Regions from separate parts of the Streptomyces sp. NPDC005492 genome, predicted to be linked through region 1. Evidence: riboswitches for the same ligand, from Rfam matches in the RefSeq annotation. Region 1 holds a riboswitch; each other region holds the start of a gene.

The links. Region 1 has a riboswitch for cyclic di-AMP ahead of ABZT04_RS12805 (C40 family peptidase). Riboswitches for the same ligand answer to the same signal wherever they lie in the genome.
Positions count from the first base shown of each region.
Region 2: linked by a shared signal. The riboswitch ahead of ABZT04_RS34755 (M23 family metallopeptidase) and the one ahead of ABZT04_RS12805 (C40 family peptidase) in region 1 are both predicted to bind cyclic di-AMP.
Region 3: linked by a shared signal. The riboswitch ahead of ABZT04_RS41945 (M23 family metallopeptidase) and the one ahead of ABZT04_RS12805 (C40 family peptidase) in region 1 are both predicted to bind cyclic di-AMP.

Region 1 covers NZ_JBEXDX010000007.1:202,886-206,289, forward strand. Annotated here, with positions in the region: gene ABZT04_RS12795 (helix-turn-helix transcriptional regulator) at 1-668, opposite strand, end outside; gene ABZT04_RS12800 (ATP-binding protein) at 881-1,339, shown strand; gene ABZT04_RS12805 (C40 family peptidase) at 1,417-1,890, opposite strand; cyclic di-AMP (ydaO/yuaA leader) riboswitch at 1,894-2,075, opposite strand; gene ABZT04_RS12810 (hypothetical protein) at 2,416-2,724, opposite strand; gene ABZT04_RS12815 (ATP-dependent Clp protease proteolytic subunit) at 2,732-3,367, opposite strand.
Region 2 covers NZ_JBEXDX010000037.1:23,691-27,094, reverse strand. Annotated here, with positions in the region: gene ABZT04_RS34760 (GntR family transcriptional regulator) at 1-161, opposite strand, end outside; gene ABZT04_RS34755 (M23 family metallopeptidase) at 349-1,104, opposite strand; cyclic di-AMP (ydaO/yuaA leader) riboswitch at 1,118-1,282, opposite strand; gene ABZT04_RS34750 (pitrilysin family protein) at 1,486-2,874, opposite strand; gene ABZT04_RS34745 (pitrilysin family protein) at 2,871-3,404, opposite strand, start outside.
Region 3 covers NZ_JBEXDX010000062.1:21,311-24,714, reverse strand. Annotated here, with positions in the region: gene ABZT04_RS41950 (PP2C family protein-serine/threonine phosphatase) at 1-1,075, shown strand, start outside; cyclic di-AMP (ydaO/yuaA leader) riboswitch at 1,309-1,465, shown strand; gene ABZT04_RS41945 (M23 family metallopeptidase) at 1,477-2,484, shown strand; gene ABZT04_RS41940 (aldo/keto reductase) at 2,541-3,404, shown strand, end outside.

The DNA.
Region 1 (3,404 bases):
ATGCCGATGTGTGCTCCTGCGGCGAACGGCAGTACCTGAAGCCTGACTTGGGGCAGTCGCGCGGCCTCCACGAGCCGGTCGAGCTGCCGCGCCATCACGCCTGGTCCGCCGACCTCCCGCCGCAGTACCGCCTCGTCGAGGACCACGCTCAGCGACAGCGGCGGATCAGCGCGCAGCACGTCCTGCCGGGCCAGCCGAACCCGCACCAGCGTGTCGAGCCGGTCGGCCCCGTCGTTGTCGAGGCCGCCCACCGCGGCCCGGGTCACCGCGCGGGCGTACTCGGGCGTCTGCAGCAAACCGGGGACCACCGACGTCTCCAGGTTGCGGATCGTGCTGGCCTGTGACTCCAGACTGATGAAGTCCCGGTAGGCGGGCGGCAGTACGCCGCGATAGGCGTGCCACCAGTGGTGTCGGCCGCCGTTGTCGTCCGAGCCCGCGAGCACGAGCAGCATGTCCCGAAGCTGGGCGTCACTCACCTGATAGGCATCGAGAAGTAACCGGACGTCAGGCGGTTTCACGCCACTCGCGCCGGTCTCGATCCGGCTCACCTTCGACTGGTGCCAGCCGACCAGTCGGGCTGCCTCCCCACTGGTGAGCCCCGCTTCCGCACGCAACGCGCGGAGTTCGGCGCCCAGTTTGCGGCGGCGCACCGCGGGACCGTACTGCATGGGTTTCTCCTTACTCCTTCCGAGCCGCCCAAATACGGTCTGAGGTCGCAGAGTTCACCGCTTCGAGCGACAGATATATGCATATCTTGGTGGATCGGCACCGTTACCGCCGAGGTAATGGCAGTCTGGCGAAGAAGCACCAGTCCGGGACCGTACTCGAACCATCCGCTCCGTGTCGGACACCGGTCCCGCGGGAAAGGGACGACCGCGCCATGGCAGACCATCTGGAAGCATCCGTCACTCTGCCGAGCGATCCCGCCTCGGTCTCCACCGCCCGCACCTACGTGGTCGGGACCCTCGCGGAATGGGGACTGCCGGCGGACACGGAGGTCGCCGACACCATCCGCCTCATCGTCTCCGAACTCGCCACCAACGCCGTACAGCACACCCTCGGACAGTCACCCACCTTCACGGTGGACATCCAGTTGGAGCGTGACGAACACCTGCGCATCGGCGTCACCGACAGCCACCCCCGCTTCCCCAAACGACTGCCGGCCGCCGTCCAGCAGGACAACGGCCGGGGGATGGTCATCATCCGCTGGCTGACCGCGGAGTGCGGCGGCAAACTCAAGGTCAGGCCCACCAGGGAGGGCGGCAAGACGGTCTCCGTCGAGGTGCCCTGGACGGTCCCGGCCCGACCGGTGACCGCAGCGGGCCAGCAGGAGCCGTAGGCCCTGTCGGCCTGGCGCACCCGAGGGGGTGGCGGCCCGTCAGGTGGCCGCCACCCCCTCGGGAGGCTCAGCGAGGGTCAGCTGACCCGGCCGTACCAGACGCTCTTGGTCCAGATCTTCTGCAAGCGCACCACGTCCCCGGTCTTGGGGGCGTGCCAGATCTTTCCCTTCCCGGCGTAGATGCCGACGTGGTAGACGCTGGAACCCGAGTGGAAGAACACCAGGTCCCCGGCCTTGCGGCCCTTGGCCGAGACGTGGTGGGTCTTGTTGTACTGCTGGGCCGCCGTACGGGGCAGCTTCTTGCCCGCCTTCTTGTACGAGTAGAGCGTCAGCCCGGAGCAGTCGAAGCGGCTCGGTCCGGTGGCGCCGTACCGGTAGGGGGAGCCCTTCTTGGAGGCGGCCACCTGGAGTGCCTTCGTCGCTGGTGTCGCGGCCGCGGCGTCGGATGCGACGCCCGGGATCACGACGGAGCCGCCCACGGCGGCGATGGCGAAGGCCGAGGCCGTACCGGCCCGGACCATCAGCGACGGGACACGATTGAGCGCAGTCATGCGCAACCCTTCGTCAGCCGCCTGTGAAGGATGACCTGTCGGATTCGGGCTGGCGAAGTTGCCCGGCCGCACACTCGCGGCTTCACCCCAAGGGCTGCTCGACCCGGTCATGGCGTGACCGTCCCGGCGACCCGTCGTGCTTGGGTCCTCCACTCCTGCCGATGCAATCCTGTCGACCTGTCATCCGGGCGGCGGCAGGACTCGGCGTCCGCCCGGATCGCCCCGCCGCTGCGGCGGGGTCTTGTCGTCAGACAGGGATCTTGACCCATGGATGTCCGAAAATCCCAACGGAACCGGGGATTTGTGGGGTTACTCACCACTCACCCGTTCGGGTGGACACCCCAATGTTCGAAGAGGTGTCGAGGGGCGCGCACCCCTCGGACCAGCACCGGAGCACTTCATCCGGCCCCCGGTCTACGCCAGTTGCGCAAGCCCGGGGGCCTCACGGACGGAGGAGTGGCTACTCCGATCGGGGGTAAGCCGTTCGGCCCGTTTCACCCGCGCCCGCGAGGACTCCGCATGCCCTCAACTGTCGGAGGGTGCGGGGATGGTGACGCGAGCCGTGCGGCGCTCCCCGTCCAGCACGCGCAGCGCCCGCGCGAGGGTGGGCGCGTGCAGCTCGGTCTCGCCCCGCTGGTGCATCAGCGCCAGCGCGTCCCGCAGCTCGGCCGCCTTGGCCACCAGCGCCTGAGCGGCCCTCAGACCACGGTAGGTGTCTCCGTGATGCGCGGGGTTGATACGGCCCAGCAGGTCGGCCACATCGAGATAACGGTCAATCAACTCGCCCTCGGCACGCGTCAGTGCGGGCAGCGGTGGAAGCTCCGGCGGCAGCATCGCGGGCTCACTCCCCGCCCGGCTCGGTGAGCGAGCTCCTGCGGCTGGGCACGATCCGGTCCACCAGGCCGTATTCCAGGGCCTGTTGGGCGTCCAGGATGCGGTCCCGCTCGATGTCCGCGCTCACCTGCTCCACCGTCCGGCCCGTGTGACGCGCCAGCAGCTCCTCCAGTCGGGACCGGGTGCGCGCCAACTCCTGTGCCTGGATGGCGAGATCACTCGCCTGACCGTGGACCGGCTCGGGCAGCGAGGGCTGGTGGATCACCATCCGCGCGCCCGGCAGCGCGGACCGCTTGCCCGGCGTGCCCGCCGCCAGCAGCACCGCGGCGGACGAGCCGGCCTGGCCCAGGCAGATCGTCTCCACGTCACAACTGACGTACTGGAGCGTGTCGTAGATCGCCGACATCGCGGTGAACGAGCCGCCGGGCGAGTTGATGTACAGCGAGATGTCCCGGTCCGGCGCCTGGTGTTCGAGGTGCATGAACTGGGCCATCACATCGTTCGCCGAGATGTCGTCGATCGGCGTCCCGAGGAAGACGATCCGCTCCTCCAGCAACTTCGAGTACGGGTCGAGGGTCCGGTGCCCGGCGCTGGTGCGCTCGGTGAACTCGGGCAGGACATGGCGGGCGGACGGTCGGGTCATGGCGTAGCCCCTCTCCGGCCGGGCTCTCTGCGAAAAC
Region 2 (3,404 bases), on a different contig from region 1:
CCCTCGGCCTCCAGCGTGCGCAGGGCCTCCCGCACGGGGACGCGCGAGACGCCGTACCGGCGCGCGAGGAGTTCCTCCGTGAGCCGGCCGCCGCGCTCGTAGACACCGGCGACGATGTCGTCCCGGATCGCCGTGCATACCGAGTGCGCCGGAATACGCATGTCCGACCTCCGCCTTAATCCCCGTGAAACGTCGACGATTGACGTGTGTTCCGTGACTCTATTGCAATGAGCGGGAATTTCCGATGGGGGGCCGGAATCCATGGATATTTTTTGGACAGGCGGGCTCCACAAACACCGAAAGCCCCGGCCGGCGGGCCAGGGCTTCGGGAAGTGCGGTGGTGCGTCGTCAGACGTTCACGCCGTGCTTGCGGAGGTAGGCGACGGGGTCGACGTCGGAGCCGTACTCGGCGGTCGTGCGGGCCTCGAAGTGGAGGTGCGGCCCGGTGACGTTGCCGGTGGCCCCGGAGAGGCCGATCTGCTGGCCCGGGGTGACCGTCTGGCCGACGGAGACGCCGATGGACGACAGGTGGCCGTACATGGTGTACATGCCGTCCGCCATCTTGATCACTACTTGATTGCCGTACGAGCCGCCCCAGCCCGCGTCGACGACCGTGCCGGAGCCCACCGCGTGGACGGAGGTGCCGGTCGAGGCGTGGAAGTCGATGCCCGTGTGGGCACCGGAGGACCACAGGGAACCGCCGGTCTTGTAGCCGGTGGAGACATACGAGTTCGAGACCGGCGCGACGAAGGTGTTGAGCTTCTTGCGCTCGGCCGCGCGGGCGGCGCGTGCCGCCGCGTCGCGCTCCGCCTTGGCCAGCGCGGCGGCCTTGGCCCGGGCGATCTCCTTGGCGGCCTGCTCATCGGCGGCCTGCTGCTGGGCGGCGGCCTGGGCGTCGATCTTCTCGGCCACGGAGTCGCCGATGGCGACGACGGGGGTGAGGCCGGTCTGCTCGGCGGCGGGCTCCGCGGCGAACGCCGGGGCGGCGGCCAGGGTGCCGACGACGCCGGAGGTGGCGAGAGCCGCGACACTCGCGGCACGAACGGTGGTGCGGTGGGTCCGGCTCGGGCGACGGTGCTTCCCGGTGGCGCGGGTGAACGCCATGAAGTGGCTGGTCCTTTCCTTCCTTCTCGCCTACCGGGTTAGCTGACGGGTTCGGAGCAGGAAGGTCTCCTACGGACCCCCTCGCGGTGCGCGGGCGTCCGATTCACCCCAGGGACTCTTGATGTGGGTCCCCGGCTCCCCTGGCTCGCGCCGTACGGGGACTCGGCGATGACTGTCCGGTGCCGCTGGTGCGGCGCGGTGCCTGACGGACAGCCGGACCGACGCTAAGGGGGGCCACTTTCAATCCCCAAACGGATCACGGTTTTTGTAGCGCATGCCACAGGGCAGACAGGCAACCTCTCCCCCAATTCGGACATGAGAGGGCCCTGATGACGCCTCAGTCACCAGGGCCCTCACGCGCGCGTGCCGCCGCGCAACCCTCTACTCCGCCGGAACGACGGTCACTTCGCCGATGCCGAGAGCCGCCACGGGCTCCTTGATCTGCTCCGCGTCGCCGACCAGGACCGTCACCAGACGGTCCACCGGGAAGGCGTTCACGACCGCCGCGGTGGCCTCGACGGTGCCGGTCGCGGCGAGCTGCTGGTAAAGCGTCGCCTGGTAGTCGTCGGGCAGGTGCTGCTCGACCTGGTCGGCCAGCGTGCTCGCCACGGCCGCGGCGGTCTCGTACTTGAGCGGCGCCACCCCGACGAGGTTCTGTACGGCGATGTCCCGCTCGGCGTCGGTGAGTCCGCCCTCCGCGAGCGTGCGCAGCACCGTCCACAGGTCGTCCAGGGCGGGGCCCGTGTTCGGGGTGTCCACGGAGCCGCTGATGGCGAGCATCGAGATGCCGGTGCCGTCGGGCGCCGAGCGCAGCACCTGGCCGAACGCCCGCACACCGTAGGTGTAGCCCTTCTCCTCCCGCAGGACGCGGTCCAGGCGGGAGGTGAGGGTGCCGCCGAGGCAGTACGTGCCGAGCACCTGGGCCGGCCAGACACGGTCGTGCCGGTCGGATCCGACCCGGCCGATGAGCAACTGCGTCTGGACGGCGCCGGGTCGGTGCACGATCACGACCCGTCCGCTGTCGTCGGCGGTCACCGAGGGCACGGGGCGCGGCTGGGCGGAGGAACCCGTCCACGAGCCCAGGGTGTCGGCGAGCAGCGCGTCCAGGTCGATGCCGGTGAGGTCGCCGACGACCACGACAGTGGCCGTCGCGGGGCGGACGTGCCGGTCGTAGAAGGCGCGTACGGCGGCCGAGTCGATCTTCTGGACGGTCTCCTCGGTGCCTTGGCGCGGACGCGACATGCGCGAGCTCGCCGGGAACAGCTCCTTGGACAGCTCCTTGGCCGCGCGGCGGGACGGGTTGGCCGTCTCGTGCGGGATCTCGTCGAGGCGGTTGCGGACCAGCCGCTCGACCTCGCTGTCCGCGAAGGCGGGCGCGCGCAGCGCGTCGGACAGCAGGCCGAGCCCCTTGGCCAGGCGCGAGGCCGGGACCTCCAGGCTCAGACGCAGTCCGGGGTGGTCGGCGTGCGCGTCGAGGGTGGCGCCGGAGCGCTCCAGCTCAGCGGCGAACTCCTCGGCGGAGTGCTTGTCGGTGCCCTCGGAGAAGGCACGCGCGGTGATCGTGGCGACGCCGTCCAGGCCGGCCGGTTCGGCGTCCAGGGGCGCGTCCAGGAGCACCTCGACGGCGACGACCTGCTGGCCGGGGCGGTGGCAGCGCAGGACGGTCAGGCCGTTGCCGAGCGTGCCTCGCTCGGGCGCCGGGAAGGCCCAGGGCCTGGCCTCGCCCGCCTGGGGCTGCGGGTGGAATTCCATCGTGGCGAGCTCGGTCACTTGGCCGCCTCCTCGTTCTCGTCGGTGGCCGCTGCTTCGGTGTCCTCGTCATCCTCGTCCGCGATCGGCTCGTACACGAGCACCGCGCGGTTGTCGGGGCGCAGGCGGGCCTTGGCGACCTCCTGGACCTCCTCGGCCGTCACGTCCAGGACGCGCTGTACGGCGGTCAGGGCGAGCTGCGGGTCGCCGAACAGGACGGCGTAGCGGCAGAGTTCGTCGGCGCGGCCCGCGACCGTGCCGAGACGGTCCAGCCACTCACGCTCCAACTGGGCCTGGGCGCGCTCCATTTCCTCGGCCGTGGGGCCCTCCGCGGCGAACCGGGCGAGCTCCTCGTCGATGGCGGCCTCGATGACCGGTACCTCGACGTCACCGGACGTCTTGACGTCCAGCCACCCCAGGGAGGGCGCTCCGGCCAGCCGCAGCAGCCCGAAGCCGGCGGCGACGGCCGTACGGTCGCGTCGTACAAGACGGTTGTAGAGGAGCGAGGACTCGCCGCCGCCGAGGATGGTGAGGGCGAGGTCGGCCGCGTC
Region 3 (3,404 bases), on a different contig from region 1:
GGGACGGCGGATCCCGTACACCCTCGCCTTCGTCCGCCGACTGCCCGCGCTGCTGCTGGTCGTCGGCGCGTTCTACGACTACTTCACCCCGCAGGACTTCACCGCGGCCCCGTTCTTCACCGCCGCCCCGCTCGTCGCCGCCCCGCTCTACTCGCGGCGCGGGACTGTACTCACCGGCCTGACCGCGGTCGCCGTCGTCCTCGCCATCCACCTGAAACTCGGCATCGTCCTGCGGATCGACGCGGTCACCGAGGTGGTCACCGTGGTGACGGTCGCCGGTCTCGCCGTCCTCATCAACCTCCTCGTCCGCCGCAGCAGCGAGCAGCTCGCCTCCGTACGCGAGATCGCCGAGGCCGCCCAGCGCGCGGTACTGCCCGAACCGGCCGAGCGGATCCGCGGGTTCGAGATCGCGGCACGGTACGAGGCCGCCCAGGAGGGCGCGTCCATCGGCGGCGACCTGTACGCGGTGCAGGACACCCCGCACGGCGTACGGCTGATCGTCGGCGACGTGCGCGGCAAGGGCATGGGCGCGGTCGCCGCCGTCGCCGTGGTGATCGGGGCGTTCCGGGAGGCGGCCCAGCAGGAGACCACCCTGGAGGAGGTCGCCGAGCGGCTGGAGCGGGCGCTGGCCCGCGAGGGCAGCCGGCGCGACGGGCTCGACGCGTTCGAGGGGTTCACCACGGCCGTCCTCGCCGAGATCCCGCACGGCGACGGCGTCGTACGGATCGTCGACCGGGGCCATCCGCCGCCGCTGCTCCTGGAGGCGGACGGCGCTGTGCACACCCTGCTCGTCAAAGAGCCCGCACTGCCGCTCGGCATGGGCGAGTTGGGGTACTGGCCCGACCGTGCCCAGGAGTTCGCCTTCCCGGACGGAGCCACGCTGCTGGTGTACACCGACGGGCTGTCCGAGGCCCGCGATCGCCACGGTGTCTTCTTCGATCCCGGGGAGCGGCTGGCCGGGCGGACCTTCCGCAGCCCCGAGGCGTTGCTCGGGATCCTTGCCAAGGAGGTGCGCCGGTACTCCGGGGGCGGGATGTCGGACGACATGGCGATGATCGCCGTACGGCATCCATGAACGGTGTCACCAGGTGTGATCGGGTGAGCGCCCTCCGCATAACAACTGACATACCGTCAATAGCTGTGTGAATTCTGAGACTTGGTCAACTCGCCCGTTTTTCGCCGGTCGTGGGCCCTTCGTCCAGCAAGGAAAGGTTAATGATCAAGCCGAACAGCTTGGAATCGGGTGCCCGGGTCTATTAACGTTCGATAACGCAGCGCGGTCGTCCCAGCCGTCACAAGAGACGGCTCCGTGCGCACGCGCCGAATCCCGCAAGGGAACCGGGGAACCACCACTTGGGGTGAATCGCTCGTCGACCGCCGTGGGAACACGGCGGGTTTACGCGCGTAGGAGACCTTCCTGCTCCGAACCCGTCAGCTAACCCGGTAGGCGAGAAGGAAGGAAAGGAGCACGCCCACGTGGCGTCCAACCAGGCTGCCCCAGAAGCCCCGTTCGTGTATGGCGGTTACCGCCCCGACGAGGGCCCCTGGGAGGAGTGGAACCCCAGCGCGGAGTCCGTTCCCCCCAACCGCGGCAAGCACCGTGTCGCCAAGCAGCGTGGTGGCGGGGGATTCGCCCGCAGCTCCACCGTCCTGGGCGTCGGTGTCATAGCCGCCGTGAGCGCCGGCGGGATGGCCAGCGCCAACACCGGCAAGCCGCCCGTCTCGATCTCCCTGCCGGACCTGCCCTCCGTGGGCCATCTGCTGGACGACTCCTCCAGCACCCCCAAGGGTTCCGCGACCGCGCTCAGCAGCGTCGGCGTGACCTCCACCGAGACCGCCAAGGGCACCTCGGACGCGGGCGAGTTGCTGCGCAACCGGATCATGGAGCAGGCCGAGCTCCAGCAGCTCCAGGTCGACGGCAAGTCGCAGGCGGCCGCCGAGGCCGCCGTCGCCAAGCAGGTCGACGACGCCGCGGCCAAGGCCGAGAAGGACGCCGCCGCCAAGGCCGCCGACGCGAAGAAGGCCGCCGAGGACGCCGCCAAGAAGAAGGCCGAGGCCGCGAAGCTCGCCGCGCTGGCCAAGCAGTACACCCTGCCGGTCGGGTCGTACACGATCACCGGCACCTTCGGTCAGGCCGGCACCATGTGGTCCTCCGGCTACCACACCGGACTCGACTTCGCCGCGCCCACCGGCACGCTGATCAAGGCCATTCACAGCGGCACGGTCACCGAGGCGGGCTGGGCCGGGTCGTACGGCTACCGCACCATCATCACCCTCGACGACGGCACCGAGCTGTGGTTCTGCCACCAGTCCTCGATCAACGTCAGCGTCGGGCAGAAGGTCGCCACGGGTGATGTCATCGGCCGCGTCGGCGCCACCGGCAACGTGACCGGGCCGCACCTGCACCTCGAGGTCCACATCAACGGCGCCGCGACCGCCAGCGACCCGGCGCCTTGGCTGCGCAGCAAGGGGCTCAACCCCTGAGGCACCCGGCGATCTCGCTGGAATATCCGGTTCCGGTCCGGCTGTTGACGTAGAGCATGACTTCTCTTCGCAAGCTGGGCCGGTCCGACCTCGACATCTTCCCGCTCGTCCTCGGCGGCAACGTCTTCGGCTGGACCGCGGACGAGGCCGCCTCCTTCGCCGTGCTCGACGCGTACACGGCCGCCGGAGGCAACTTCGTCGACACCGCCGACTCGTACACGGCGTGGATCGAGGGCCACAAGGGCGGTGAGTCCGAGACCGTCATCGGCAGGTGGCTGGCGGCCCGCGGCAACCGCGCCGACGTCGTCATCGCCACCAAGGTCAGCCAACACCCCGACTACCAGGGCCTGTCCGCCGCCAACATCAAGGCCGCGGCCGACGCCTCCCTGCGCCGCCTGGGCACCGACTACATCGACCTGTACTACCCGCACTTCGACAAGGAGGACGTGCCGGTCGAGGAGATCGTCGGCACGCTCGACGAGCTGGTGCGGGCGGGCAAGGTACGGCACATCGCCGCCTCCAACATCTCACCGGCGCGCCTCCAGGCCTCCCTCGACCTCTCCGACCGCGAGGGCCTGGCGCGCTATGTCGCCATCCAGCCCCACTACAACCTCGTCTCCCGCGACACCTACGAGGGCGAGCTGCGCGACGTCGCCGAACGCGGCGGCCTCTCGGCCCTCCCGTACTTCGCCCTGGCGGCCGGCTTCCTCACCGGCAAGTACCGCCCCGGCACGACAGTGGAGAGCGCACGGGCGGGGCGCGCGGCCCAGTACCTCGAATCGGAGCGCGGGCAGAATGTGCTGACCACCCTGGACGAGATCGCGCAGGCCCACGAGGCCCCCGTCGCGACGGTCGCCCTGGCCTGGCTCACCGCCCAGCCGACGGTCGCCGCACCGATCGCGTCCGCCCGGACGGTGGAG